Regions from separate parts of the Blautia sp. HA8986 genome, predicted to be linked through region 1. Evidence: predicted binding sites of a transcription regulator. Region 1 holds the regulator's gene; each other region holds the start of a gene.
The links. The regulator Rex, encoded in region 1, represses fermentation and respiration genes when NADH is low (regulators of the CRP and FNR family bind a similar motif). The targets are predictions, from matches to a motif close to ATTGTTAANTANTTAACAAT.
Positions count from the first base shown of each region.

Region 2: AC04Q4_RS07560 (oxidoreductase) is a predicted target of Rex. The motif match lies at 5,028-5,047, and genes of this name have one in related genera.
Region 3: AC04Q4_RS10350 (L-lactate dehydrogenase) is a predicted target of Rex. The motif match lies at 4,641-4,660, and genes of this name have one in related genera.
Region 4: rsxC (electron transport complex subunit RsxC) is a predicted target of Rex. The motif match lies at 4,079-4,098, and genes of this name have one in related genera.

Region 1 covers NZ_JBWLUQ010000001.1:951,884-959,410, reverse strand. The annotation lists gene pdxR (MocR-like pyridoxine biosynthesis transcription factor PdxR) at 1-1,317, opposite strand, end outside; gene AC04Q4_RS04385 (pyridoxamine kinase) at 1,410-2,276, shown strand; gene AC04Q4_RS04380 (inositol monophosphatase family protein) at 2,337-3,128, shown strand; gene abc-f (ribosomal protection-like ABC-F family protein) at 3,132-5,048, opposite strand; gene AC04Q4_RS04370 (redox-sensing transcriptional repressor Rex) at 5,263-5,907, shown strand; gene AC04Q4_RS04365 (NAD(P)H-hydrate dehydratase) at 5,972-7,489, shown strand; gene alr (alanine racemase) at 7,486-7,527, shown strand, end outside.
Region 2 covers NZ_JBWLUQ010000001.1:1,611,044-1,618,570, forward strand. The annotation lists gene AC04Q4_RS07530 (amidohydrolase family protein) at 1-756, opposite strand, end outside; gene AC04Q4_RS07535 (amino acid carrier protein) at 760-2,211, opposite strand; gene AC04Q4_RS07540 (EutP/PduV family microcompartment system protein) at 2,516-3,046, opposite strand; gene AC04Q4_RS07545 (BMC domain-containing protein) at 3,066-3,497, opposite strand; gene AC04Q4_RS07550 (BMC domain-containing protein) at 3,509-3,874, opposite strand; gene AC04Q4_RS07555 (NUDIX domain-containing protein) at 4,194-4,697, opposite strand; gene AC04Q4_RS07560 (oxidoreductase) at 5,090-7,087, shown strand; gene AC04Q4_RS07565 (shikimate dehydrogenase) at 7,311-7,527, shown strand, end outside.
Region 3 covers NZ_JBWLUQ010000001.1:2,205,099-2,212,625, forward strand. The annotation lists gene panD (aspartate 1-decarboxylase) at 1-13, opposite strand, end outside; gene AC04Q4_RS10340 (mechanosensitive ion channel family protein) at 362-1,225, opposite strand; gene AC04Q4_RS10345 (Tex family protein) at 1,443-3,599, opposite strand; gene AC04Q4_RS10350 (L-lactate dehydrogenase) at 3,672-4,619, opposite strand; gene AC04Q4_RS10355 (FMN-binding protein) at 5,032-6,315, opposite strand; gene AC04Q4_RS10360 (hypothetical protein) at 6,198-6,605, opposite strand; gene AC04Q4_RS10365 (penicillin-binding Tp47 domain A-containing protein) at 6,721-7,527, opposite strand, start outside.
Region 4 covers NZ_JBWLUQ010000001.1:2,133,736-2,141,262, reverse strand. The annotation lists gene AC04Q4_RS10060 (histidine kinase N-terminal 7TM domain-containing protein) at 1-582, shown strand, start outside; gene AC04Q4_RS10055 (sensor histidine kinase) at 579-1,922, shown strand; gene AC04Q4_RS10050 (response regulator transcription factor) at 1,870-2,496, shown strand; gene AC04Q4_RS10045 (hypothetical protein) at 2,551-3,387, shown strand; gene AC04Q4_RS10040 (hypothetical protein) at 3,470-3,994, shown strand; gene rsxC (electron transport complex subunit RsxC) at 4,348-6,312, shown strand; gene AC04Q4_RS10030 (methylenetetrahydrofolate reductase C-terminal domain-containing protein) at 6,314-6,934, shown strand; gene AC04Q4_RS10025 (methylenetetrahydrofolate reductase) at 7,059-7,527, shown strand, end outside.

The DNA of each region.
Region 1 (7,527 bases):
AAGATTGTCTGCCACGCTTTTCAGAAGCTGGCAGGCAGGCAGAAAATCATTCACAGGAATGGAAGAACAGGAGAGAACAAGGGTGATATCATTCTCTGTTTCGTTTAAGATTTCCAGGCGCAGCCCCTGTAAGCGGGCTGCCTTTTTTAATTGTTCGCCGGTGGATGAACAGGGGATGGTAAGAGCCAGGCTGGTGCCTGCTGCCCCTGTTATGATCTGGCAGTTTTTTCCAAAAGTATTCTTCACGGCAGCAGTGAGAGCTTTCAGCTTCTGTGCATAAAGGCGGCGAAGTTTCCTTGTCTGGGAAAGCATGTGGCCGTCCCGGATGAATTGACAGAGAGCAATCTGTTCTGCCTTGGAAGCTGTCTGATTATACCGGGCTGCTTTTTTTTCGTATAATTCCCGGAGAGATGGGGGCAGTACCATAAAGCTGACACGAATGGAAGGAAGCAGCAGTCTGGAAAAAGATCCGATATAGATTACATTCTCTCCGCCTGCAAGTCCGAACAGGGATGGAGTTGGCTTCTGGAGATAAACGAATTCGTTTTCGAAATCATCTTCAATGATAAGGTGTCCGTTGGCCTCTGCGTGGCGGATCAGTTCCAGACGTCGTTTCACAGGCATGATCTCACCCCATTTGGTCATATGTGCAGGGGATACGTAGATCACATCGCAGGTTTTGTCACGGTAATGGACGTCGAATCCGTAATCCTCAAAAACTGTGCTGCCCTGGATAAAGGAGGGGGTAGGGAACGAAACGGTCTTACGTTCACGGAGCAGAGGACAGAGGATCTGGAGGAGACTTTGGAGACCGGCACCAACCACAATATCGTCTGGAGAGCAGATCACGTTCCTACGTTCCCGGATGTAGTCGGAGAGAACTTCACGAAAATCCTTTTCTCCCTGAGGCTCTCCGTAGGAAAGCATACGTTCATCCTGGCGGAGTGCACTTTTGATATAGCGCTGCCAGAGGTCGAATCGGAAACTCTCCCTGTCAACGCCGGAGGAGGCGAAATCGTAGATACAGGGAATGATGTTCCGGGGATGTTTTTCCAGTGCATGCGGATGCTGTTTTCTGGCAATATCGGTGACATAGTAACCGCTCTGGGCTCTTGCGATAATGTAGCCGTCTGCGGCAAGCTGGAGATAGGCATTCTCAATGGTGGTGCGGCTTAGCTTAAGTTCCTGGGCACATTTGCGAAGAGATGGCATCTTGCTGCCCGGGAGAAGACGGTTCTCCATGATCAGTTTTCTGTAGTAGTGATACACTTCCAGATAAAGATGTTCTTTTTTATGTTTTGTGGATATATTTAACATAGGTATGATAATTTCCTTCCAAAAATGATTGCGTAAACCTGATGATATATTCTATAATAATACAGAAAAAAACTCAAGACTGGAGAAGTAAGATGAAGAAAATAGCAGTGATCAATGATCTTTCCGGGCTGGGGAAATGTTCACTTACAGCAGCGATCCCTGTTATCTCGGTGATGGGAGTGCAGGCATGCCCTTTTCCTACCGCTGTTTTAAGTAATCAGACAGGCTACGAAGCTTATTTCTGTGAGGATTTTACAGATCATATGGAACCATATATGGAACAGTGGAAGGAACGTGGATTTGTTCCTGACGGTATTTATACAGGGTTTCTTTCCGATGAGAAACAGGCAGATAAGATTCTGAAATTTATGGATATGTTTGCAGCAGAAGATACGCTGATCCTTACAGATCCTGTAATGGGAGATGACGGAGAGGTATATCCGATCTATACGGAAGCATTGCGAAGACGTTTTTGTGAACTTGTGAAACGTTCCTGTGTGATCACGCCTAATCTGACGGAAGCACTGGTCCTTCTTTATGGAAAAGAGAAAATGAAAACAGTCTGGAAAGAATTTCAGACCATCACCGGACAGGAACGGCTGGAGCGGATCGAAGAAACCGGGCGAAAACTTGCAGAAGAATTTTCACTTTCTGCAGTTGTGATCACAGGTGTGGATCAGCAGGAAGAGGGAGAAACTGTAAAGATGGGAAATCTTGTTCTGGAGAACGGGAAATGTTCCTGGGTTTTCGCGGAGAAAGCCGGAGGCAGCTATTCAGGTACTGGAGATATTTTTGCATCGATACTCAGTGCAGGCCTGGTAAAGGGATACTCTATGGAGGCCTGTGCGGATATGGCAGTGGACTTTATTTCGGCATCTATCAGGGATGCAGTGAAAGAGGGTACTGACCGTAATGACGGAGTATGTTTTGAACTGCATCTTGGCAGGCTGGTCCGATAGAGAATATTGCAGCTGATTTTTTGATCATGGAACAGAGTATTGTTTATGGGAGGAAATATAATGATTTCAGCAGAAGAACAGAAACAGGTGCTCTTTCTTGTAAGACAGACGAAGAATCTGATCTTAAAAGAGATGAAAAATGAGGAAGTTATGGTGAAAGGTGCGGCCAACTATGTGACGAATGTGGATCTGGCTGTACAGAATTTCCTGAAGGAAGAACTGGGAAAAGCTTTTCCGGATATTGCCCTGATCGCAGAGGAGAAGGAGAATACGGGACTTTCCGAAGAGGGAACTTACTGGATCCTGGATCCTATTGACGGAACGGCCAATCTGATCCTGGATTTCCGTATGAGTGCTGTTGCACTTGGACTTTACGAAAAAGGAGAGATCGTTTTCGGAGCTGTGTTTAATCCGTTTACAGATGAGCTGTTTCATGCAGCGAAAGGTGAGGGAGCATATCTTAACGGTAATGCTATTCATGCTTCTTCCACAGAGCATTTCGGGGATGCTGTGATTTCCTACGGTTCCACGCCATATACGAAATCCGAAGCAAAGAATCTGTTTCCGATTTTCTATAATATCTTTATGAAATGCGGGGATTTCCGCCGGACAGGTTCCGCAGAGCTTGATATGTGCTATGTGGCATGCGGAAGAGAGCATGGTTATCTTGAGCGTGACCTGAAACCCTGGGATTATTCTGCAGGAACCATTATTGTCAGAGAAGCAGGAGGCGTGGTCAGGACCTGGAAAGGCGAAGAACCGGTTTATCTGACGAATGGTGATATCCTTGCCTGTGCACCACAGTTTGAGGAGATCCTTCTTAAGGAACTTGCAGGAGAGAAAAAGAGCTGACCATTAGGCCAGCTCTTCCCATTTCTCATAAAGCTCTTCCAGTTCTTCTGCGATGGCTGCTTTTTCGCGGCTGAGCTTCGTACATTCTGCCACGTTGGTACATATATCCGGGAGAACCATGGTATCATCAATTTCTTTATCTCTTGTTTCCAGCTCTTCAATGCGGGCTTCTACTTTTTTCAGTTCAGCTTCCCGTTTTCGTTTCCTTGACTGTTTCTCCTTCATCTGCTGCCAGGAAAGCTTGTTCTCGGAGACTGCTTTTTCTTCCTGCGGAGCTTCCGGGGTATTGATGTCAGGAGCGTAGGCACTGGTCAGCTCTTCTTTTTTCTCAAGATAATAGTCGTAATCACCGATATAATTTACAACAGCCTGATTGGTCAGTTCCATGATCCTGGTTGCTGTCTGATTGATAAAGTAACGGTCGTGGGATACATACAGCACAGTACCGGTATAGCTTACAAGTGCTTCTTCCAGAATCTCCTTGGAGGCAATATCCAGGTGGTTGGTAGGCTCATCCAGGATCAGGAAGTTGGCTTCTGAGAGCATCAGCTTGGCAAGGGAGACACGACCGCGCTCACCACCGGAAAGAGCGGAGATTTCTTTAAATACGTCATCCCCTGTAAAAAGGAAGGCTGCCAGCATGTTGCGGATCTCAGTCTCTGTAAGCGTCGGGTAAGTATCAGAGATCTCCTGGAAGATCGTCTTATCCATATGCAGAACATGATGTTCCTGATCGTAATATCCGATCTGCACCTTGGAACCAAGGGAAAATTTACCGGCATCTGCTTCCAGAAGACCATTTATGATCTTCAGCATGGTAGTTTTGCCTGTTCCGTTGTTTCCGATCAGTGCCACACGTTCTCCTCGTTTGATGTCAAAGGAAATATCGGAAAACAGCGTCTGTCCGGGAAATGCTTTGGAAAGATCCTCTACATGAAGAACATCATTTCCGCTTAAAACACGTGGTTCTAGGGAGATGCGCATCCGATCCTGGATTTCCAGCGGTTTTTCAATGCGCTGTACACGATCCAGCATCTTCTCGCGGCTCTCTGCACGTTTGATGGATTTTTCGCGGTTAAAAGATTTCAGCTTGGCAATAACTGCTTCCTGATGTCTGATATCTCTCTGCTGGTTCAGATATGCCTTATACAGGGCATCGCGAAGCTGTGCTTTCTTAAGCGCATAGGCAGAGTAGTTGCCACTGAAAACTCGGGTCTCACCAGCTTCGATCTCTACGACCTTGGTGACAACTTTATCAAGAAAGTAACGGTCATGAGATACAATAAATACAGCTCCCGGATAGTTAAGAAGATAAGTCTCCAGCCAGGAAATGCTCTCCATATCCAGATGGTTGGTAGGCTCATCCAGAAGCAGGATGTCCGGTTTGGAGAGAAGCATCTTTCCAAGTGCCACACGTGTTTTCTGGCCTCCGGAAAGCTTCTCAATCTGCTTGTCGTAATCTTCCTCTGTGAAACCAAGACCTTTCAGGACACCGGTGAGCTCACTCTTGTAAGCATAGCCGTTTTCCAACTCAAACTGATGAGTAAGGCGGGTGTAAGTTTCCATCAGGTGATTCAGGTCATCGCCTGTAACATTATTCATTTCCTGCTCCAGATTGCGGATGCGACGTTCCATATCAACGATGTGCTGCTTGGTGGTAAGAAGCTCCTCATAAATGGTGTGGTGGCCGTGAATATCCTGATACTGAGCGAGATAGCCGATATTTTTGTCCTTGGATAGAACTACAGTTCCGGAATCTGCGGAAATCTCCTGCATGATGATCCGAAGAAGCGTAGTCTTGCCTGCACCGTTACATCCAATGAGAGCCGCTTTTTCCCGTTCCTCGATATGGAAAGATGCGTTATTTAAGATAACATTTTCGCCAAAAGCCTTGCATATATTTTGACATGATAAAATCATAAAAACTGTCCTCCTGTACAAAAGATCCTGCCTCTGCCTTTAAAAGACAGGGAAAATCCTCCACCTATTATAACGGAAACTGCCGGGATTTCAAAGAAAAAATCAATTTTTTAAAAAAATATGAAGAAATTTGTACATAACTCACAAGTTTGATTGACAGGAAAATGTCAATTCGGTATAATTAACCTAGTGTAGGACAAGGAGGGAAACTATCGTGGAGACAAAACAAATCTCGAAAGCGGTGATTAAGCGTCTGCCACGCTATTACCGCTACTTAGGAGAGCTGATGGAAGACAATGTAGAACGAATTTCTTCCAATGAGTTAAGCAAGAAGATGCATACCACAGCTTCCCAGATCCGTCAGGATCTTAATAATTTCGGCGGTTTTGGTCAGCAGGGTTATGGCTATAATGTACATTATCTTTATACGGAGATTGGTAAGATCCTGGGGTTGGATACCGTTCACCCGATGATCATCCTGGGTGCTGGTAATCTGGGACAGGCACTTGCCAACTATGTAGATTTTGAAAAACGTGGATTTAAGCTGGTAGGGATCTTTGACGTAAATCCGGTGCTTGAGGGCATTGCGGTTCGCGGACTTGAGATCCAGATGCTCAGTGAGCTTCCGTTTTTCCTTAGAGAAAACAACGTAGAGATTGCCATTCTCACCCTTCCTAAGAATAAAGCTAAGGAAATGGCAGATATTCTGGTAGAGAACGGGATCAAGGCAATCTGGAATTTTGCACATCTTGATCTTGAGACACCGGATGATGTTATTGTTGAGAACGTACATCTTTCCGAGAGCCTGATGACACTGTCGTACAATCTGAGCAAATACAGGCAGGAGCATGTGGAATAACAGAAGTGGAGTATGAGGCTGCCGGAAACGGCAGCTTTCTCTATGTGAGAGGGGAGGGGCCAGAATGAAGAAACTTGTTACCTGCGGGGAAATGAAGAACCTGGACAGTGCCACGATCCATAAGATCGGTGTGGCATCGGAAGTTCTGATGGAGCGGGCAGCATTAAAAGTAGTAGAGGAAACAGAGAAATACCTGGAAAAGAATGAAAAGATCCTGGTAGTCTGCGGAAACGGAAATAATGGCGGTGACGGGATCGCCATTGCCAGACTGTTTTATCTAAAGGGAATCCGGGCAGAATTTTATATGGTCGGAAACAAGGAAAAAATGACCAGGGAGACGACACTGCAGTACAAGATTGCAACAGGTTATCATGTGCCGGAAGTGAATAACCCGGACTGGAGCGAATATACTACTATAGTAGATGCCGTGTTCGGTGTGGGCCTTGCGCGTCCGATCGAGGGACATTATGCGAAGATCATCCATGAGATGAACAGTGCGCGGGCAAAGAAGATCGCTGTTGACATCCCGTCAGGAGTGAACGGAGATACTGGCCTGGAAATGGGAATTGCCTTCAGTGCCGATCTTACTGTTACATTTGCCTATGTAAAAAGAGGACTTTGTTTTTACCCGGGAAGACTGTATGCAGGAAAGATCGTCATAGCGGATATCGGGATCTATGAGCAGGAAGCTGTAAAGGCATCTGCACGCTGTCTGGAGAGAAAAGATCTTAAGCTGTTTCCGGAGCGTGATCCCGGCGGGAACAAGGGAACTTTTGGGAAAATCCTTTTTATTGCCGGAAGTGAGGGGATGTGCGGGGCTGCTTATTTAAGCGCCAGTGCAGCACTCCGGGCCGGAGCGGGAATGGTGAAGATCCAGACAGTGGAAGAGAACCGGATACCGCTGCAGATCCTTTTGCCGGAGGCCATGGTATGCACCCGGTTTGACGAGGAATCCAATGAACAGCTTCTTTCCTGGTGTGATGTGATCGTAATCGGACCGGGGCTTGGAACCTCGGGGGCCAGCCGTGAGAGAGAACAGTGGTTTCTTACGGCTGCTGCCCGGGAGAAAAAGCCGCTTGTCCTGGATGCAGATGGACTGAACCTATTGGCCATGCATCCGCAGTGGAGGGAATTCCTGGGAGAAAATGTGATCCTGACACCTCACATTGGAGAAATGAGCCGTCTTTGTGGCAAAAGCATCCGGGAGATCCAGGAAAACATTGCCGGAACAGCTGCAGGTTATGCAGGAGAAGCTGGCTGCGTATGTGTCCAGAAAGATGCATGCACAGTAGTTACAGATGGCAGCGGAGATATTTATCTGAATATTTCAGGCAATTCCGGTATGGCAACTGCTGGAAGCGGAGATGTGCTTTCTGGTATTCTGGCAGGTGTGTTATGTATGTATCTGAAAACGGAGGAACAGCCTCCAATGGTTTTAAAGGCCGCGTTAGGTGTTTATCTTCACGGACTTTGCGGCGATCTTGCAGCCGCTGAAAAGGGAAAGCGCAGTATGCTGGCAGGGGATATCATTGAAGCTCTGCCACAGGCTTTAGCGATAGGTGAAGAGGAGTCAAAATTATGAAAAAATACGAGAGAGTCAAGGCTCTGGTATCTCTGGAT
Region 2 (7,527 bases), 660 kb from region 1:
GCACTGCTCATAATGGCGGATACTCAGCTCTCCTCTGGCATCCAGTGCCTTGTAGGAGGCCATGATCCGACGCCAGTTTTTTCCCGGAAGGGAGGCAAGATCATCGGACTGTACACCTGTAAATCCACATTCATTCAGCTTCTTCGCACTGTATCTGATGTAGCCTTCCACTTCTTCCTGGGATGGTGCTTCCAATACGGAAGAATAAAACTGTACCGCATTCTCCTTCAGAAGTCCGGTATCCAGATCAACTTCCTTCTCAATCTCCGGAAACTCCGGGATTTTTTTCAGAAGCTCCAGACCGCAGCTGTTGCACACAGCCACATGCCCACAGACACGAACCATAATGATTGGGATTTCCGTTGAAAGTGCATCCAGCTCATCCTTATGCGGATAGCGCGGCTTATCAAAATGCTCCTCATTCCAGCCTCTGCAGTAGAGCCAGGTCAGCTTCTGACCTTTGCTCTCCTCCAGTCTTTTTTTTGCTGCGGCAAGCATTTCCTCAACACTTGTGCAGTCAAACAGTTTCACAGATCTTTCCACAAATGCATAATGCAGCATATGCATATGTGTATCCACAAAACCGGGCAGCATCAGCCTTCCCTTAAGGTCAATCCGTTTTTTGCAGGAAAAAGCTTCCGCTTCTTTATCAGTTCCCACAAAAACGATCCGGCCATTTTCGATTCCCACAGCCTCTGCCACTTTTTCACTGTCATCCAGTGTTCTTATACATCCGTTAAAAAAAATTGTATCCACTGTTTATTTTTCCTCTTTTTCTTTTTTATCCTCGTAGAAAAGTGCCATATCCTTGTCTACCTTTCCGATTCCCATGTAACGCGCCTTGTAATCCTTCAGCAGTTTAAAGAAGGTACCACTTAAGATAAATAATGTGGCAACATTTACAAATGTAGGGAATACGGTTGTAAAGTCTGCAATTACCCACAGCTGCGCCGGTGTTCCGTTTCCGTAAAGAGTAAGCACTGTGACCAAAAGACCCCATAATGGTGTTCCAAGGATAAAAACCTTCTCTGCAATCTTCAGAACCTTCTGATTATTTTTCAGCCAGTGCTTCAGGATCACGCTGTAATAGGTGAACCATCCGGTTGATGTTGTCAGTCCGAAAAGGAAAATACTGATCGCGATCAGTGCTCTCGCAATGGAGCCCATTCCAGACTCAAATGCTGTCAGTGTCAGCTCTGATCCCTGAAGTCCTGAATTCCAGTAGCCGGTGATGATAACAACAAGACCTGTCATGGAGCAGACTACGATGGTGTCTGCAAATACCTCAAATGCTCCCATCAGTCCCTGTTTTACAGGATGGTCTGTCTTTGCGGAAGCATGGATCATAGGAGATGTTCCCCAGCCTGCCTCGTTGCTGTATACGGAACGGGCAAAGCCAAGACGCATTGCTGTTGCAACACCGGCTCCCATAAATCCACCGACTGCCGCCTGTGTTGTAAATGCACCCTTGAAGATCATTCCAAAGGTTTCCGGCAGCTTGTCAAAATTCACTACCAGTATTGCAAGAGATCCTACAATGTAAAGCATGCACATGATCGGTGTCATATAGGAAGAGATCACACCGACTTTCTTTACACCGCCGATGATGATCAGGTAGATCGCTGCCACATACAGAAGTGACGGCACGATGTACGGCAGGTGGAAGGTACTTCCGACAGCCTCTGATACTGTATAATTCTGTAAGGTGATGAACCATGTCATAAAAATACAGCCGCCGAACAGTACTGCAAAAAGTTTCCAGAAGGGAAGCTTTTTCTCTCCGCCAAGGCCCTTCTGCATGTAGTAGGTCGGTCCTCCCTGGTACTCACCGTTTGGCTGTTTTTCTCTGTAGTACACAGCAAGTGTTACCTCTGCCATCTTGATGACCATTGCAAGAAGTGCTGCGATCCAGAGCCAGAATAATGCACCAGGTCCTCCTGTTGCAATGGCTGTTGCAACACCGGACATGTTGGATACTCCAACGGTGCCGCCGATAGCAATGGAAATAGCCTGGAACGGTGTCAGGCTCTTTCCGTCATCTCCGCCTTCCTGACGGCGTTCTTTACTGAACATGTTTTTCACAATGTAACCAAAATGGCGGAACTGGAAGAAACCGGAACGTACTGTCAGATATACGCCTGTAGCGAGGATCGTGATCAGCAACGGCAGTCCCCAGAGCCAGTTGGTCAGATTTTCAAATAATTCAAACATCTTTTCCTCTCCTGTCCTTCTTATTGTTTTTCTTTTGCATACATTCGGAAAATCCGCGTACAGAATATAAAAAATCCCCAGAACATGAAGTCAGATACGGATACCCGGTGTTCTCGACATACAGCTCTTCTACCATATATCTGCGAGCCCCGTTTCTGCCCTCTTTATGCTTCATGCTCTGGGGATCTTACATTTCAGTCCACTAATCTTCCAAACGATCACAGTATATCACAGTTCCGGAGGAATTGCTACTTTTTCCGTTTGAATTTTGTATTTTTATTCATTTTTCGTGAATATTACTATTTTACCGTATCTTCTCCGGATACTCCACCCCTTCCGGCATGGGATCCCATTCGTTAAGACCAATGCTCTGCTTGAATTTCGCCTGTTCAAGCGTAAGCTTCGGGAGATCATCCTGCAGATAATCCATCAGCTCGCTGATACCTTCCCTGGTCTTGTTATTTACCATAAAGATCCTCTCACATCCCATGTTCTCCATCCACTGTCTGACCATGGGAATGTTGGCATGGGGAGAATCTACTTTGGTGATGATCCCGATCAGCGGCCGCAGGAGAAAGTTCCTGCTGCCGTCACTGAACAGGTTAAATGGCTCATTGGCTGCCTGCACGATGGCGATCACATCCGCCTCAAAGGAAAAGCAGGCCAGTCCTACGCTGAAATGCTTGGATTCCGCATATTCTCCCGGTGAATCAATGGTATCTTCATTTGTATTGGTATACTGGGTCTTATGATAATGAAGCTCTTCCCCTTTAAGAGCCTGTGTCAGAGATGTTTTGCCGGCTTCACTTCGACCCATCAGAAAAATTTTTTTCATTTTTTTATCCCGTCCTGCTCTAGCTTCTGTGGATCTTACAGACATTGAATTTCAATGTCTCATGGAAAAACCGCACCACTTCCTCCACAGCTGTCATCACTTCCGTAAAACCGCCTGTCAGGATCAGTGTCCCGCAGAAACGGTCCATAAATCCAACTTCCACATGAGCTGCCTTCACTGCAACATCTGCCGCAACTACAATAGCCTCCCAGGGTGTGACTCTGACCATACCGATGGCATCTCCTCTGTGGTCCTCGCCTTCATGAACACCGATATGTAATGCAAGATTCTCATAGACTGATTTATCACTTGGTGTAAAAACATGCGCAAAGGAAAGCTCTTTTCCAGGTACCCGCACACGGGTCAGCCGAAGTCTTTTTCCCTTAAGATTTTCATAATCATCATGAAACAACCGCTCCAGCAGTTCTTCCTTTGTTATCCGTTCTTCCATGATACACTTCCTTATCTCTTGGTAATCTTGCAGACTACATATCCAAGCGTATCACGGAAATAATCCACGATCTCCTCCATTGCAGTCTGCACATCGGAAATCTCTCCTGTTATGATCAGTGTTCCTGTAAAACGGTCTGCAAATCCAAGATACACATTACCGCTCTTCACAGCAATATCCGATGCGATCACAGCAGACTCGGAAGGTGTCATGTTCATGATCCCAATTGCAGATGATCCATAATCCACCTGCGGATTCAGTCCAAGCTTCTGATATATGATAGGTGCCGGACCACCCATGATATGAGCAAATGTGATCTCCTTACCGGCTACGGTCTCCTGTACGATTCTGATCTGATCTCTATGTTCATCTGCCATTGATGATTCCTCGCTTTCAAAATTTCGTATTTATCTTCCTGATCCATTGATCAATTTAAGCGAATCAAGGAATCCCCCTGCCCCTGTAAAAAACAACAGGCAGAAGGTGGGACTTGCTTTTATCCGCTTGACTATTCGATAAGCCGGATTTTTTTATATCCGGCTTACAATTTCCCTACATTAAATTTTACTATCTGCACATCTTAATGTCAATACAATTCTTCGAAAACAAGGCAAAAAACAACGTTTTTCAAAATTAAAATCCACAAAAAACAACATCCATTTTCATATCCGGTTCGAAAACCCGTCAGAAATCTGCTCAGAACTCAAACGCCTTCTTAATGCTGTCATAATGCAAAAATTTTCCCTCAGCCGCAAACGCTTTGATCTGATCCAGAGTTGCAAACATATATCCGTCTGTCTCCTCTGTCTGAAGCTTCAAATCGCCGTCAGCCACATCCATGACAAAACGGTAAACATCCACAAAGTAATTATCCCCCTCACCCGGGTTCTCTCTTTTATATGTAAAAAGATATCCGCCCTCTGCCTCACTGGCGTCCAGTCCGGTCTCCTCTTTCACCTCACGGAGTACTGCATCACGGGAAGCCTCTCCTGCCTGAGCTGCACCGCCGGAAACCTCCCACCAGCCCGGAGCCCAGGCTTTCGTCATCACACGCTTGGTAATAAGGAAAGTTTTGTCCGGTCTTGCTACCACACCTAAGACTGTCAGATGATACTCTCCGTCCTTTAAACACCAGTCATTACGCTTCATAGTACGTCCCGTCGGTTTCTTATCTGCATCGTAAATATCCCAGAATTCCATTTTATCTGTCTCCTGTCTTTTTACAGAACACGGAAATACATTCTTACATTTGATCCGTTTCAGCCTGCCCGTTTCTCCGTTTTCTGTATCTTTTTTATTTACTATGATAACACGTTAAAATCATATATGTAAACCCCTGGATCCGGTACCATTTCCCAGTTAGCGTTGCTGTTGTTACCGTTCACTCCGTTCTCTGTAACCAGTCAGCTTTCTACATCTTTTTTTCATATTATAAGCATGCAAGTACCTGCAGCCTGAAAGATGATATGCAAAAATCTATAGATTATTTTTATTATATCACCCGTATTATGAATTAGTTTTATAGATTATTCTGTTATATAATTAACACAAACAAACGATTCTATTTAAAATAACCAGGGAGGTTTTTCCAGATGAAGAATGATTATCCGCATATTTTTTCCCCATTAACCGTTAAAAATATGACTATCAAGAACCGTATTGTTATGATGCCGATGGGCACCAACTACGGTGAACAGAACGGCGAAATGAGTTTTCTTCATATCAATTATTATGAGCAGCGTGCAAAGGGTGGCACAGGTCTCATCATCGTAGAGAACGCAAGCATCGATTCCCCTCAGGGCTCCAACGGAACTACCCAGCTTCGTATCGATCATGACAACTATCTGCCACGTCTTTTTAAATTCTGTGAGAACATCCACAGATATGGAACAAAGATCGCGATCCAGATCAACCATGCAGGTGCTTCTGCAATTTCTTCCAGAATTAACATGCAGCCGGTTTCCGCATCCGACGTTCCATCCAAAGAAGGTGGCGAGATCCCGCGTCCTCTTTCCAAAGAAGAGATTCTTCACATCGTAAAGAAATACGGCGAGGCTGCAAAGCGTGCACAGACAGCCGGCTTTGACGCAGTAGAAATCCATGCAGGACACTCCTATCTGATCAGTCAGTTCCTGTCCCCGATCACAAACAAGCGTACAGATGAGTTCGGCGGATCTGTTGAGAACCGTACCCGTTTCTGCCGCATGGTCATTGATGAGGTAAGAAAACAGGTAGGACCTTTCTTCCCGATCATGCTCCGTCTCAGTGCGGATGAGCTGATGGAGGGTGGAAATACACTGGAGGATACTCTGGAATACCTAGATTACCTTCAGGAAGAGGTTGATATCTTCGATGTTTCCTGCGGACTTAATGGTTCCATCCAGTACCAGATCGATGCAAACTATCTCCCGGACGGCTGGCGTTCCTATATGGCAAAGGCTGTAAAAGAAAAATTCAACAAACCATGTATCTCCATGGGTAATGTCCGTGACCCGAAGGTTGCTGAGCGTATCCTGGCTGACGGTGACGCAGACCTGATCGGTATGGGCCGTGGTCTGATTGCAGACCCTGCATGGGTAAACAAGGTTGCTACAGGTCATGAGTGTGACCTCCGCAAATGTATCTCCTGTAATGTTGGCTGTGCCGGAAACCGTATCGGTGTAAACCGTCCGATCCGCTGTACTGTAAACCCATCTGTTCTTGAGGGCGATGTATATAAGAAAAAACATGTAAATGAAAACTGCAATGTGGTTGTTATCGGCGGCGGTACTGCCGGACTGGAAGCTGCCTGTACAGCCGCAGAGGTTGGCTGCAATACCTTCCTTCTGGAAAAAGGCAATGAGCTTGGCGGACTTGCATCTCTGATCTCAAAGATCCCTGCAAAGAACCGTCTGGCTGATTTCCCGCACTATCTCATGCATCGTGCAGAACAGCTTGATAACCTTTACATCTTTAAAAACACAGAAGGAACACCAGAAAACATCCGCAAGTTCCATCCGAATATCATCGTAAGCTCCACCGGCTCTGCTCCGCTTCTGCCTCCGATTACAGGGCTGAAGGATCGTATTGACAACGAAGACTATAATATTTATTCTATTCTTGGTATGATCAGCCACATTAATGATTTTCCGAAGGATCTGGAAGGCAAAAAGGTTGTTGTTGTAGGCGGCGGTGCTGTAGGTCTAGATGTTGTGGAATTCTTTGCTGACAGAAACGCTGACATCTCTATCGTTGAGATGATGGATCAGATCGGACGTGATCTTGACCCGGTAAGCAAGAATGACACAAAAACCATGATGAAAAAACACAATGTACATCAGCTTACAAAAACTGCTCTCCTTGAGGTTAAGGATTCTTCCTTCCTTGTCAAAGGCGACGGCGAGCCTTATGAGCTTCCATTTGAGTACGGCTTCGTATGTCTCGGAATGAGAGCTCAGGGACAGCTTTACCAGAGCCTCACAGAGGAATTTTCTTCTGAGGATGTTGAGATCATGAACATCGGCGACAGCCAGAGAGCAAGACGAATCATTGACGGTACCCAGGAAGGACGCAATATCCTTACCATTCTTGAGCAGAAGGGATACCTTTAATATTTTTTCCGCTATACCCTTTCCGGGAACATTTCAATCCTTCTACCGGAAAGTGTATATAGATCTGTTACAGTTCACTCGGTGATCCGTAACATAGTTTTTCCACGTCTTCCTCCCCCGCAGCCGTCCGGAGAATGTCCGCAGCTTCTTCAGATCTATGTGGCGGGAGGTTTAAAAAAGACAAATCTTCATCCAGATTTTACCAACGAGAGGAGTTATTACCATGTCAGAAAGAATCACAGGACATACCGAACTGATCGGTCTTATGGCATATCCGATCCGCCACTCCAGCTCTCCTGCCATGCAGAACGAGGCTTTCGCAAAGCTTGGCTATGATTATGCATACCTTGCATTTGAGGTTGGCGCAGACGAGATCGAGGATGCTGTAAAAGCCATCCGTACTCTGAAAATGAGAGGTTCCAACGTTTCCATGCCGAACA
Region 3 (7,527 bases), 1.3 Mb from region 1:
TTTCTATTGTCATCTTATATAAGTCCTTTCCTGCAGGGAGGTGCAAAAAAAAGCATCTCAGGGTATACCTCGACCCTGAAACGCTTCTGATTGACTCCCTGTATACTGAGTCCTGTTTTTTGTACATGAAAGAACATTCACAGAATTTTCTGCCGTGATGCTTTCCCTGCCATCAATACAGGCTCTTATCTTTTATAATTCATATATCCGTCCGTTCCCATTTCCCGGGTTCCGGCTGGTTATTTATATAAGATTCCAGTGATTTCAGCCAGAGTATAGTTTTGAGTCCAAATACTATCTCTGTGGGGTATTATGACATTGTGATAGTTATTTGTCAATAACTGAAACTTAATCCGAGTTTTTACTTATGTAAATGCACATCCAGCTGATTATAAGGAATCTCAATTCCATAATAATCAAAGTCTTCTTTGATCCGCTGGTTCAGTCTCCATCTGGTGTCCCAGTAGCGGTCTGTATCTACCCAGACACGGAAGCCCATGATCACAGCACTTTCTGCCAGCTCGTCTACAAATACTACCATCTCTTCGTCTTCTCTTGTGTCCGGATCGTCTGTCAGGATGTCTTCCAGAATCTCCTTGGCTCTCTGGATGTCTGCGTTGTAGGAAATTCCTACTTTGATCTCCAGTCTTCGCTGATCCCTTGCCGTTACGTTGGTGATAGTTGAGTTGGAAAGCGTACCGTTGGGGATCACAATATGCTTGTTGTCAATGGAAAGAAGTGTTGTATAACAGATTTCTACCTTGGATACTGTTCCTTCGCTTCCGTTCTGTCCGTTGACAACAATGTAATCTCCTACCTGGAATGGCTTGAATAAAAGAAGCATCATTCCTCCTGCCAGGTTGGAAAGTCCACCCTGCAGGGCAAGACCCAAAGTAACGCCGGCGGTTCCAAGAAGTGCTGCCAGAGATGATTCCTTCACTCCGAAGCTTGTGGATATGTTAAAAATCAGAAGTATATAAAGCACGATCTTGACCAGGGATGACATAAACTGAGCAACACCTGTGTCCAGTCTGGATTTTGTCAGTGATTTTCTGACAAACTTTACGATCCCTTTAATAACGGTGCTTCCTACCCAGAAAGCCACGATGGCCAGGACAACCTTGATTCCGAATTTGGTAATATCCGGAATATAATTTTCAAACATCTGCTTGTACTGGTTTACCTGATTTCCTACCTCCTGAACGGTCTGTACTGTACTGTCCAAATTAATTTTCCTCCCGTCTGATATAGTCAAACTCTATTGTCCGCATCCTGTAATATAATAATACAGCAGCGATTTTTTCCTGTAAAACCGATTTCTCCGGCTCTGTAAGGAATAAGTTATAATCGCTGCTGTAACTGTATCATAATTCTGTTGTATTTCTATCCGGTAATGTAATGCAAAACATTCCCGGCTGCTTCACTTTACTGAATATTTCTTTTTATTTACTGATCCCCTTCATGGAAAGGCTGATCCGCTTCTTCTTCATATCCACACCAAGAACACGCACATCCACAATATCACCAACGCTGACTGCTTCCAGCGGATGTTTGATGAATTTCTCGCTCATCTCTGAAATATGAACCAGTCCGTCCTGATGTACACCGATATCTACAAAAGCTCCGAAATCAATTACATTGCGGACAGTTCCTTTAAGAACCATGCCTTCTTTCAGATCCTTCATATCAAGGACATCTGTGCGGAGAATCGGCTTCGGCATCTCATCACGAGGATCTCTTGCCGGTTTCTCCAGCTCTTTTACGATATCCCGAAGTGTCGGCTCACCGATTTCCAGTTCTTTGGCCAGTTTTCCGTAATCGCGGATCTGTCTGGAAATGCCGGTAAGTTTACGCTCTGCCACGTCTTGTGGTGTATAGCCAAGTTTTTCCAGGAGTTTTTTTGCCGCGTCGTAGCTCTCAGGATGAACACTTGTTGCATCCAGAGGATTTTTGCCCCCTGTGATCCGTGTGAAACCTGCACACTGCTCAAAGGCTTTCGGGCCAAGTTTCGCAACTTTGAGAAGTTCCCGTCTTGTCTGGAAACGGCCGTTCTCCTCACGGTAAGCTACGATATTCTTTGCGATAGCTTTGCTGATTCCGGAAATATATTCCAGAAGGGAAGCAGATGCTGTATTGAGATCTACGCCGACTTTGTTCACGCAGTCCTCAACAACTCCGTTCAGTGCCTCGCCCAGTTTCTTCTGGTTCATGTCATGCTGGTACTGACCGACACCAATGGATTTGGGGTCTATCTTTACAAGCTCTGCCAGCGGGTCCTGGACACGTCTTGCGATAGATGTGGCACTACGCTGTCCCACATCAAAATTCGGGAATTCTTCCGTTGCAAGCTTGCTTGCGGAATATACGGAAGCACCTGCCTCGTTGGTGATCACGTACTGAACTTTTTCCGGGATTTCCTTAAGGAGTTCCACGATAATCTGCTCTGACTCTCTGGATGCGGTTCCGTTTCCTACGGAGATCAGGGTTACGTGATATTTGCTGATGAGTTTTTTGAGGGTTTCTTTGGCTGCACGGATCTTGGTCTCATTGGTAGGCGCTGTCGGATAGATCACAGTGGTATCCAGAACTTTTCCGGTCGGGTCTATCACTGCCAGCTTACATCCTGTACGAAATGCCGGATCCCAGCCAAGAACTACCTGTCCTGCAATTGGAGGCTGCATAAGAAGCTGCTCCAGATTTTTGCCAAATACGTGAATGGCTCCGTCCTCTGCTCCTTCCGTTAATGCACTTCTGATCTCACGCTCAATGGCCGGGCCGATCAGACGCTTGTAGCTGTCCTCCACCACTTCCTTCAGAACCAGGGTTGTATTCGGATTGTCACGGACGATCACCTGTTTCTCAAGATAGCGGATGATATCTTCCTCCGGTGCCACGATCTTCACTGTGAGGAATTTCTCCTTCTCACCACGGTTCAGTGCAAGGACACGATGGCCTGCCAGTTTCTTCACAGGCTCCTCGAAATCATAGTACATTTCGTAAACAGACTGCTCTTTCTCATCTCTCGCAGTGGAACAGATAGTTCCTTTATCCATTGTTTTCTTACGGATATAGATACGGTAGTCTGCCTCATCGGAAATATGCTCTGCGATAATATCTTTGGCTCCATTGATAGCATCTGCCGTTGTTTTAACTTCTTTTTCCTCTGAAAGAAAAGCCTTCGCCTCTTCTTCCAGCGGTTTCTTTGTCATCTGAAGAAGAATGATATCTGCCAGCGGCCCGAGCCCCTTCTCCTTTGCAATAATAGCACGCGTACGGCGTTTCGGACGATATGGGCGGTAAAGATCCTCCACTACTACAAGAGTCTGTGCCGCTTCGATCTGCTTTTTCAGTTCCGGTGTCAGCTTGCCCTGCTCCTCAATACTGCCAAGGACCTGAGCTTTTTTGTCCTCAAGGTTTCTTAAATAGGTAAGTCTCTCATTAAGATTACGAAGCTGTTCATCGTTTAATGTACCGGTTGCTTCTTTACGGTATCTGGAAATAAAAGGAATGGTGCAGCCTTCATCGATCAGCCTGACTGCTGCTTCTACCTGCCATTTCTCAACGTTCAATTCTCTGGTAATTACCTGAATAATATCCATTTTTATCTTTCTCCCGTTGTTACAGATTTGTCTTGGGCTGCATTCCCCTTTTTACACAGCTTCAGACATTTATTAAAGGTCAATCTGTGCGATCACGTTTTTCAGTGCATTGGCACTTGCATGAAGTTTCTCAGTCTCCTCTTCAGTAAGAGGAACGCGTACGATACTCTTCACACCTTCCGGTCCGATAGATGCCATTGTACTAAGACATACATCCTCAATGCCGTACTCTCCGTGAAGCATAGTTGACACACTGACAATTGTATCAGATGCTGCAAGAAGAAGCGAGCAAAGTCTGCACACAGATACTGCTACTGCATAAAAAGTTGCACCTTTTTTGGCAATAACAGTTGACCCTGAAGTATGAACATACTCCAGAACCTCTTCCTTGTCAAGTGGCGGCATATCCTTCTGATCCTCATGAGCAATCTTATCAAATTCATCCAGAGTTGCACCTGCCACAAATGCTCTTGACCATGGTACAAAAGAAGTATCTCCATGCTCGCCAAATACATAAGCGTGGATATTTTTCTCAGAAACTCCATAATGCCTGGAAAGTCTGCAGCGGAGACGTGCAGTATCCAGAGCTGTACCGGAGCCTAAAATCTGGCTCTCCGGAAGTCCGGAAAGCTTCGCAAAAGCGTATGTCATAATATCACACGGATTGCTTACGATAATATAAAGTGCTTTAGGAGCCACTTTTACGATCTCCGGAGTGATGCTCTTCATAATATTAACGTTAGTCTGTGTCAGTTCAATTCGTGTCTGTCCTGGTTTTCTGGCAATACCGGAAGTGATGATTACAATATCTGAGTCCGCAGCATCCGGATAATCTCCCGCCACAATGGAGATCGGTTCACGGAAACTGGTTCCCTGTTCAATATCCATGACCTCTCCTTCTGCTTTCTGCTTGTTGATATCGATCAGTACGATTTCTGAGGCAATGCTCCTCTGTGATAATGTGTAAGCGATGGTTGCTCCTACACTTCCTGCTCCGATGATCGTAATTTTACTACTCATGTTATTCTCCTTTCAGCGTTGTTTGTCATATAAATAACAATTATAAGTACACACACTAAAACATATCATAAAATCAAGATCCGTGCAATAAAATTATAACTATACTTCTTAAGTTACGCGCCATTAATTCGCGATATTTTTCAATTATTTTCAATGTATATTCTGACGTTTTTTATATTATTCTGTATATTTCCATGTTATTTTTTTATCGAAATAACCTCTTGAACGGATATTTGCAATCCTGCTGAAAACTTCCCTGATTCGGTTAAATTTTTTCTAATACGGAAAAACCCCTGAATTCCAGAATATTTTTTTCTGGAATTCAGGGGGGTCTTTTAGTCAATCGGATATTCGCAATCCGCTTTCGCTACTTGCTCATAACCGAATAACTGCTCCGCAGTTTCGGTTAAAATCAGTTTTTCGCCTGGTTTAATGCTTTCTGTGCTGCTCCGATGATTCCCGCTGAGGAGAAGGTTGCGCCGCTGACTGTATCAATTCCGTCTGCTGACTGATTCGCCATGATCTGGGCATAGATAGTTTCCCATGCCGGATCAAAAAATTCCGGCGTATCGTTGTTGGTCTGTGTGATGGACACGATCTGACCTCCGCTGATAGTCACTGTCAGTCTTGTTTTTCCGCCATATCCGAAAGCAGCTGCTTCATATGTTCCGTCTCTGTACAGGCCTGCAGGGGTTGGCTCAGGTGCTTCGGTCGGCTCCGGCGTTACATTGGGATCATTCGGAACAGGTGTTGCGTTCGGATTATCCGGTGTCGGTGTTACATTTGGATCATCAGGCACTGCCGTTGGTTCCGGTGTGGCAGTTGGCTCAGGCGTTGCTGTCGGTTTCGGTGTGGCAGTTGGTTTCGGAGTTGGCTTCTTCGTTGGAGTCGGGGTCACTTTTTTTCCATATTCTGGATTTTTCGCTTCCTTCAGGGCTTTTTTTACAGCTTCCAGAATTCCCTTTGAAGAATAAGTTGCTCCGCTGACTGTGTCAATATCATCCACGGAATCTGAGCCTACGATCTGCTCTTTCAGGGCACTCCACGCTTTTTCAAAAAACATCGGAGTATCTGTATTCTCCTGTTTTACAGATGTGATCACGTCATTTTTGATAGTGATAGTTACTTTTACATCTCCGCTGTAGCCTTTTGCAGAAGCTTTATAGGTTCCGTTCAGGTACTGGCTCGGACTATTCGGATCAGGTTTTTTGGTCGGCTTCGGCTTTTTTGTCGGAGTTGGCGTTGGTGTGGAAGTCGGTGTCGGTGAAGGGGTTGGCTGACTTGTGCTTCCATCTGCTGCTGCCTGGGATAAAGCATTCTGGACTGCCTGGATGATTCCGTTGGAAGAATAGGTTGCTCCGCTGACCGCATCTACATTCGGTGTGTTTCCGGCGATCATTTTGCTGATAACACCTTTCGCTGACGCAAAATACGATCCGGTTTCTCCGGAAGCGTCCAAAATATCAATAGCTGCGATCTTTCCGCCGCTTACTGTCACGCGTACAGTGATCGTACCGCCGAATCCGGTTCCTGATCCTTCGTATGTTCCGTCTTTATAGCCGCCTGCCGGAACATTGGCTACTGGTGTCTGAGTGGAACCCTGTCCTGCTGCGCCGGCATTGTTTTTTGCAGATTCAGATACAGTTCTTTTTCCGGAGCTCTTTTTTGCTGCTGTTTTTTTGCAGATTTTTTTGATGTCTTTTTTGAAGTGCTTTTATTGGATGTGCTTTTCTTATCTGCTGTTGTACCGGTTTCGGAAACTGAATTATCTTCTTCCTCATAACCAAGATATTTTTCCAGCTCAGAAGCAGACATTACGGTCGTATCTGGCTTCTGAAGAGTTTCTGTGTTTTCATCAGAGCCCTGAGCCTTGATACCTGAAAATGCAAGTGCCGCGATCACAGCTGCAGCAGGGATCAGTTTTGGCCAGGGTATCTTCGGATCATTATTTTCGGATGGCTTTTTTTCTTTCAGATCTTTTTCCATGAATGCTTTCTCCCCTCTTTATGCGGCTTCTGCCAGGCATTTATTTCCGTGCCGATAGGCAGACTTCTGCCGCAGATACATAAAATGCTCTGCGGCAGAGGTACTTACCAGGTATTTATTTAACAGTTACCACAAATTTCTTTGTAATGCCGTTGCATTTAACTGTGATTGTTGCTTTACCTTTTTTGATTCCTTTAACAACGCCTTTGCTTGTTACAGTTGCAACTTTCTTGTTGCTGCTTGTGTATGTAACTTTGCCGGCAGGTGCTGCTTTGGATTTGATTATTGTTGTTTTGCCTTTTTTGATTGTTGCAGAGGATTTTGTAAGGCTGAATGTCGGGTTCTTAACTGTCAGCTTGTATGTTGCTTTCAGTTTTCCGCTTGTTGCTGTGATTGTTACTGTTCCGGCTTTCAAACCTTTTACTGCACCTGTCTTGCTGTTTACTGTTGCTACTTTCTTATTGCTGCTTGTATATTTTACAGAGGAAACGCCTGTCAGTGTTGCTTTTACTGTTGCTGTTTTTCCTTTGTAAACAGTTGCTGTCTTCTTTGCAAATTTAACAGATGGAGCTTTTACTGTTACCTTGCATGTAGCTTTTGCATTTCCATAAGAAGCTGTGATTGTTGCTGTTCCGGCTTTCACACCTTTTACAACACCTGTGCTGCTTACTGTTGCTACTTTTGTATTGCTGCTTGTAAATGTTGCTTTTGCATCTTTATCGTTGCTTGTTGCTTTCAGGGTTACAGTCTTTCCTGTGTATACAGCTGCTGTCTTTTTATCCAAAGCTGCAGTTACTTTGACAAGTTCTTTCTCTGCTGCCTGAAGATGTGAAAGTGCTTCGTTAACCTCTGCCTGGCTTGCATCTGTCTTTGCAATAACTTCCTCTGCCTCAGCAAGCTCACCTGCAAAAGATTTCCATGT
Region 4 (7,527 bases), 1.2 Mb from region 1:
AAAGAGGCTGAACGGAGAAAGGCAGAAGAACAGAATCGCCTGTTAAATATGATACAGAATCAGACTGCCGGACAGCTGGAATTGCTGTCACAGCTGATGGATGAACTGGAAAGGACGGAATCAAGGGAACAATATGATTGGATCCTCGGCAAAATTGTAGTGGTTGGTACTTATTTGAAGCGGAGAAAAAATCTGGTATTGACACAATATACGTCAGATAGAAATCTGCTTACAATGGAAGACCTAAGACAAAGTCTGGCGGAATCCTGTGATAGTTTAAAATTATGTAGGATCCGGGCTGCGTATTACGTGGAAAAAGGGAATGTGCAGCTGAATGCAGAGGATATACTAAAATGCTATGATACCTTTGAATGGCTTGTGGAACGGTTATCTGATGTTATGCAGTCTGTATTTTACCGGGTGTCACAGATCGATGATGCTCTTCGGATTTCCGTTCATATTGTATCAGAAACAGATCTGGGTGTTTTAATGTCAGAAAGACCGGAATTAAAAGTGCAGCAGGAAGATGAAAACGAATGGTTTGTTAGTTGTATCGTATTAAGAAAGGAAGACATCAGATGAAAAGTTTTGTGGAATGTGGCATGGCAATGCAGAATTTCCTGATGATTCTTCTTGAAATCTGCCTGATTCTGGAATTTATTCTCCTGCTGACAAGAATTACCGGTTTTTCCGGAAAAAAGAAAATTATAACGGCAATGACTGTTTTTTTGGTTTCCTTTTTCCTTATGTTTCTTTTAATGAATGATCACAGATATTGCCTGGGAGAAAGTGCATATCATCCAATGCTTCAGGATTATCCGGTTAGTCTTTTAACGGCAGTGATTATTGCATTGACATTTTATCTTTGCCGGGCAATCTGGAGCGAGAGACGCAGATATAGTCATTCCTTGTCATATTGGTCTGTAAATGAAGCTGTGGATGACGTTCCCTGCGGAGTATGTTTTTCGGATTCATTCGGAAGGATCATTTTATGCAATACCAAGATGCAGGAATTGTGCAAAGTAATGACGGGTTCTTATCTGCAGGATTATGATACACTGCGAAAAGCGATTGATGATGAGCCGGCAGCGGAAGGTTTTTTCAGACTGAGCAGAGACAGTGACGTGTTTTATTTTCCGGATGCTTCTGTCTGGATGTTCCAGGAATATCGTCTGCAGGAGCCGGATTTTGCGGGATACCGTCAGACAATTGCAGTTAATGTATCAGAAATATATTATAATGGTGAAAAAATCAGGGCAAATAATGAAAAGCTGGCGATTCTGAACCATAAGCTGGAGGAAATGTACGAAAAAATCGGAGATAAAATCAGAGAGCAGGAGACACTTGCCATGAAAATGCAGGTTCATGACAGCTTCGGCCGAAGTCTTCTGCTAATACGCAGAATACTGGAAAGAAAAGAAAATCAGGATAAAATGGATAAACAGTTGTCTGCATTGAAACATCTGGTTTATATTCTTACCGGTTCTGCAGTTGAGAGTATGGAAAAGCTGTATGAGGATACGATTAAACATGCAGAAGAAATTGGAATTTCGGTTCAGATCAGTGGAAACGTTCCTATGTATCCAGCTTACAGGCTTCTGGCAGACAGAGCAATCCGTGAATGTGTGACAAACTGTGCCAGGCATGCCCATGGCAGTGTTGTTTTTGTGAAGATAGACAAATGTGCAAATGAATATAATATACGGATCACCAATGATGGAGATGTACCTGAAAAAAATTCAGAAGAAGGCGGTGGCTTGTCTGCACTGAGAAAAGCGGTTGAAGCAGAGAAATGCAGGATGCAGGTTTCTTTTTCCCCTGAGTTTTGTCTGATATTGAAGATGCCGCTGGCGGAAAGGATGAGATTCGATGGTACGGGTATTGATAGTAGAAGATCAGAAGATCATGCAGAAATATTTTGAATATATTATTATGCAGGAACCGGAATTTCGACATGTCCAGACAGTCACGGATGCCCGTGAAGCTGTAAAAATCTGTGATTATGCGGTAATTGATCTTGTGATTATGGATGTGCAGACGTTTCATAATCATGATGGGCTGAGTGCAGGAAAAATGATCAGGGAGAAGTATCCGTATACAAAGGTGCTGGTTGTCACCTCCCTGATCGATCCAAAGGTGCTGGAAAGAGCAAAAAGCGGATGTGCAGACAGTCTCTGGTATAAGGATCACAGTGAAGAGGAAATAAAGAGTGTGATTTACAGAACCTTAAATGGCGAGCGCGTATTTCCTGATGTAACACCGAAGGTAGAGCTTAACTGGATCACAAGTGGTGATATCAGTCCGAGACAGCTGGAGATGCTGCGCCTGTACATCCAGGGAATGTCATATTCAGAGATCGCGAAAAGAATGGATTGCTCTACTTCCGGGGTAAGGTGGAATTTCCAGGAAATGATTGCCAAGGCAGGATACAGCTGTAAAGAAGATCTGATAGCAGCTGCACTGGAAAGTAAATTGATTGTAACCACACTGAAATAGAAAAACTGCAGAATGCAGAGAGACATATCCTGACAGAAAGGAGGAGATAAGAGTATGAAAAAAATTTCTGTTGCTGCATGTGTTTGTGTAGTATTGTTTTCTTTTGGCATGCATGGTGAAGGTATGAGAGAAGTGTCTGCCAAAACGCCCGGGGCAGAAGAAAACCTGGCAATTCTGCAGGACATCATCAGGGAAAATGAATGTCAGGTCGGAATAGCATTTCTTGGATATACAAATGAAGCTGCAGATGCTTCAGAGATACTTGAATATACCAGACAGGAAGAACTGGCAGCGGCATATCCGTTTTTACAGGATGGGACAGTTGTTGATGCAGGAGGCTTTGAAATTTATGCCGTTGTTCCGGGGGATGATTGCAGGATCAGTATCTATCCGGCTCAGGCTGCGGAAGAAGGGGAATATTCGGATGATCTGAATGCTCCATGGTATATGGGACAGGAGAATGAAGTCATCATCCTGCGATGCAATATGAGTGAGATTCATTCCACTGTGATGGTTTCTGTGCAGAAACAGAATATGAATGTGCAATACCATCCAATGGTGTCATTAAAGGATGGACATCTTGCAAAGGAAGCCTATTGTTATGACTTTTCCATGTATGCTCAGGAAGAGTACGATACGGAATTAGATATAAGGATTGCCCGGGAACAGCTTTCGCAAACAGATGAAGTCAGCTATTATCTCGGTCTTGGAATGTCTTTGTGGTATACAGGCACTGAGGAGTATATTGAGGGGAAAAACTGTCCGGTATTTGTTCTGGGAACAGATCATGAGGATCATTTTACAAAAGAAAATTATTATGCAGTAGGAGACAATGTGGTCTATTACTATGATCCGTCAGGTGATGCATGGCTTCTGCTGGGAGCCGGCTGAAAGAAGGAGTTTGGTGTGAGATGACGGAAGAATCACCAATATATCACAGAAGTTTGATCGATCAGAGAAAGAGGAAGTAAGCATGAATGATTTTTTGACAGAAAAGAATAAAAAAGCAGGAATACTGGGAAAACTGAAATGGGTTCTTTGTGGCTTCTGTATACTTTTTTCCCTGGGAGCCATTGGGGCATCGGAGAAGTATATTGGTGAGGGACGATGGGGAATGGCAGCAACAGAGGTTATACTTGGCCTGTTGTTTCTGTATCCGACTTTCAGGGGAATCCAGAAAGCATTGAAAAAGAAAAAAGCCGGAGAAATCGCTATCTGGTTTGAATCTTATGCCCAGAATACAGTTTCATTTGAGAAGCTTGAGCAGGAGATGGGAAAAGGGGCAGTAAAAAAACTTGAAAAATTTATTGCCGGGGGATATATCAGAAATATCCAGGTAGACAGAGAAGGAAAATTTATTATGATTACCGCACCAAACAGACGCGTAAATGAAAAGATTTATATAACAGTTACCTGTCCGGGCTGTGGCGCAAAGAATCAGGTAATAAAAGGCCGTCTGAGTAATTGTGAGTATTGCGGACAGCGTCTTATTCAATGACAAAAGCTTTGTGAGGGAAAGAAGAAAAAGAATAGTAGATTGCTCATGAATGAGGTTGTAATGGGAAGGATTTAAATTGTTGGTTATGCTAAAAAAATAACAATAATGTTTAAAAAATAACATTTTTTTTTCGCTTTATAAAAACTATATTTTATAAAAAAGCCATTTTTTTTGATGAAAATATACAATAATATCTGGATAAAATGAGTGCTTTGTGCTACATTTATATAGACAGTAATTATAGAACCAGATTATCGAAAATTTATTGTTTTTTTCTTAACAGTGCAGAGGGGAAAGAAAGGATAAAAGTGATAAGTATACAGGTTCAAATATTTCATAAGGAAGGTGAGCAATTGGAAAACTATACTAAGTACAAGCTGAAAAGCAGCGATGAACTTACCTCAGTGCTGAGTGGCAGAGACAATCTGTTTGTGATCGCCTGCAACAAGTGTTTCAAAGAATTTGAAACTGTTGACGAACCAGATTGCGGAGAGTTCCTGAAATTTGCTGCGGAGCAGGGAAAAACCGTCACAGGCAGTGCGAAATTTGATTTTCTGTGTAACAAGATGCACACAGAAAGAAAATTACAGGATCTGCTGCCGGAAGGTACAGAGAATGTAGTTGTGATCTCCTGTGGTCTTGGTATCCAGACTGTTGCGGATCTGGCCGGCAAGCCGGTGATCGCAGCAAGTAACACACTTAACTACAGAGGCCATCACGGCATGGCACTTACCAAAAAGAGCTGTGATGCATGTGCGCAGTGCTATCTGAACGTTACCGGAGGCGTCTGTCCTATCGTCGACTGTTCCAAGAGTCTTGTTAACGGACAGTGCGGCGGAGCAAAGAACGGTAAATGCGAAGTAGACCCTAATAAGGACTGTGCATGGGAAAAGATCTACCAGAGACTGGCAAAACAGGGTCGTCTGGAAGAGTTCCTGAATCAGCCGGTACAGGTACGTGATTACTCCAAGGTTAACTTCAAGGTGATCAACGATTACGTGAAGTCTATCAGAGAAGACAGACTGAACGGATATTATGGCGGCGTTCATCCGTCAGAGCACAAGGAATTCAGCGAGCATATCGATCTGAAGAAATTCCCGGATCCGAAGACTGTTGTGATCTCCATGTCCCAGCATCTCGGTGCACCTGCCAACCCGATCGTAGAAGTAGGCGACACTGTAAAGGTTGGACAGAAGATCGGCGAAGCTGCCGGATTTATCAGCGCACCGGTACACTCCAGCGTAAGCGGAACCGTAGTTGCCGTTGAGCCACGTATGCATGGCACAAGAGGCAGTGAAGTCATGGCTGTTGTCATTGAATCGGATGGAAAAAATACTCTGCACGAATCCGTACAGCCACATGGTGACCTTGATAATCTGACTCCGGATGAGATCATTGAGATTGTAAAAGAAGCAGGAATCGTTGGTATGGGTGGTGCAGGCTTCCCGACCTGTGTCAAACTGAAACCAGCCAAACCAGTTGATACCATTCTACTCAATGGATGCGAATGTGAGCCATATTTAACAGCAGACCACAAGGTTCTCCTTGAGTTTGCAGATGACATTATTTTCGGTCTGAAAGCGATCCTCAAGACAACAGGTGCTGAGAAGGGCATCATTGTCATCGAGGATAACAAGCAGGATGCGATCGAATTAATGCAGGAAAAAGTTGCCGATATCGGAAATATGGAAGTTTTTGTTGCAAGAACCAAATACCCGCAGGGTGCTGAGAAAACTCTCATCAAGCGCGTCATGGGCAGAAAGGTTCCAAGCGGCGGCCTTCCGGCAGATGTTGGCGTTATTGTAGATAATATCAGTACCGTAAAGGCAATTTCCGATGCGATCCAGAAGGGTATGCCATTGATCGAGCGTGTTGCAACCGTAACAGGCGAGAAGATCAAGAATCCTGGCAACTTTATCATCAAGATCGGTACCAGCGTAAAAGAGCTGATCGATTACTGCGGTGGATTTACAGATGACGATGTTCTGGTCAAGATGGGCGGACCGATGATGGGATTCCCTCTGAATACCCTGGAAGTACCTATGATGAAGGGCTCCAACGGTATCATCGCCATTGATACAGATGAGACCAAAGAGCAGCCATGTATCAAGTGCGGACGCTGCGTGGATGTATGTCCGATGGAACTTTCTCCTCTGTATTTCGTGAAATATGCGAAAGAAGAAAACTGGCAGGGCATGAAAGACATGAATATCATGGACTGTGTTGAGTGCAGATGCTGTCAGTATATCTGTTCTTCCAAGATTCCGATCATTAACAGTATCAAAGCCGGAAAAAATGCAGTAAGGGGGATGAAGTGATATGTTGATTACCCAGTTAAAAGCAAAAGAAACTATCGTATCACTGGCAGCCGGAAAGAAAGTTTTTATCATTAACTGCCATGGATGCAAGGAAGTTCGTTTTCCGGAAAAAGAAGCTGTTGAACTTCAGAAGGAGCTTTCCGCTGAAGGAAATGTGACAGGGATCATGACAACGGATTATATCTGTAATCCGGAAAATATGCAGTTACGTCTTCAGAAACATATGGATAAGATCAGGGAAGCAGATCTGGTTCTGGTATTCTCCTGTGGCGTTGGTGTACAGACTATCGCAGAATATCTGGAAGACAAGATGGTATGCGCAGCCTGCGATACATACCCGGTACCTGGTTTCCAGGGTGTAACACCACTGGAATATAAATGTGATCAGTGCGGTGAGTGTTATCTGAATCTTACCGGCGGAATCTGTCCGATCACAGCATGTTCCAAGAGCCTTGTTAACGGCCAGTGCGGCGGTTCCAAGAATGGTAAATGCGAAGTGGACAGTGACATGGAGTGCGGATGGGAGCGTATCTACAGACGTCTGAAAGAAATCGGACGCCTTGATGTGCTGAAATGTCCGACACAGGTTCATAATTTTGCTACAGATGATGAAGTGAAATAATAAGCAAAGATTTATTAAGAAGCCAAATTAAATTATGATACGGTTCACCGGAAGTATTCCGCGATGTGTACAGCAGAGCTGGTGGACCGTACCCCAAATTTTAAATGATTGGAGCAAATATAATATGAAAATGAAAGAATTATTTGACCGTGGTGAATTTGTAGTTTCTGCAGAAGTAGGACCGCCAAAAGGAATCCATGTAGATGAACTGGTAGAAGAAGCCAAAACTTACCTGAAAGGCGTTCATGCAGTAAATGTAACAGATAACCAGTCTTCTGTTATGCGTCTTGGATCTCTTGCAATGTGTAAAGTGCTCAAAGATGCCGGTATGGACCCGATCTTCCAGCTTGCATGCCGTGACAGAAATCGTATCGCACTGGAATCTGACCTTTTAAGTGCTGCTATGCTTGGTATTGAGAACATCCTCTGTCTGACAGGTGACCATACGAAGATGGGCGATCATCCGCAGGCAAAACCGGTATTCGATCTTGATTCTGTATCTCTTCTTCATACAGTACAGCTTCTTGAGTCCGGTGTAGATCTTGGAGGAAACCAGCTGGTTGGAGAGCCTCCGAAATTCTCCAAGGGTGCCG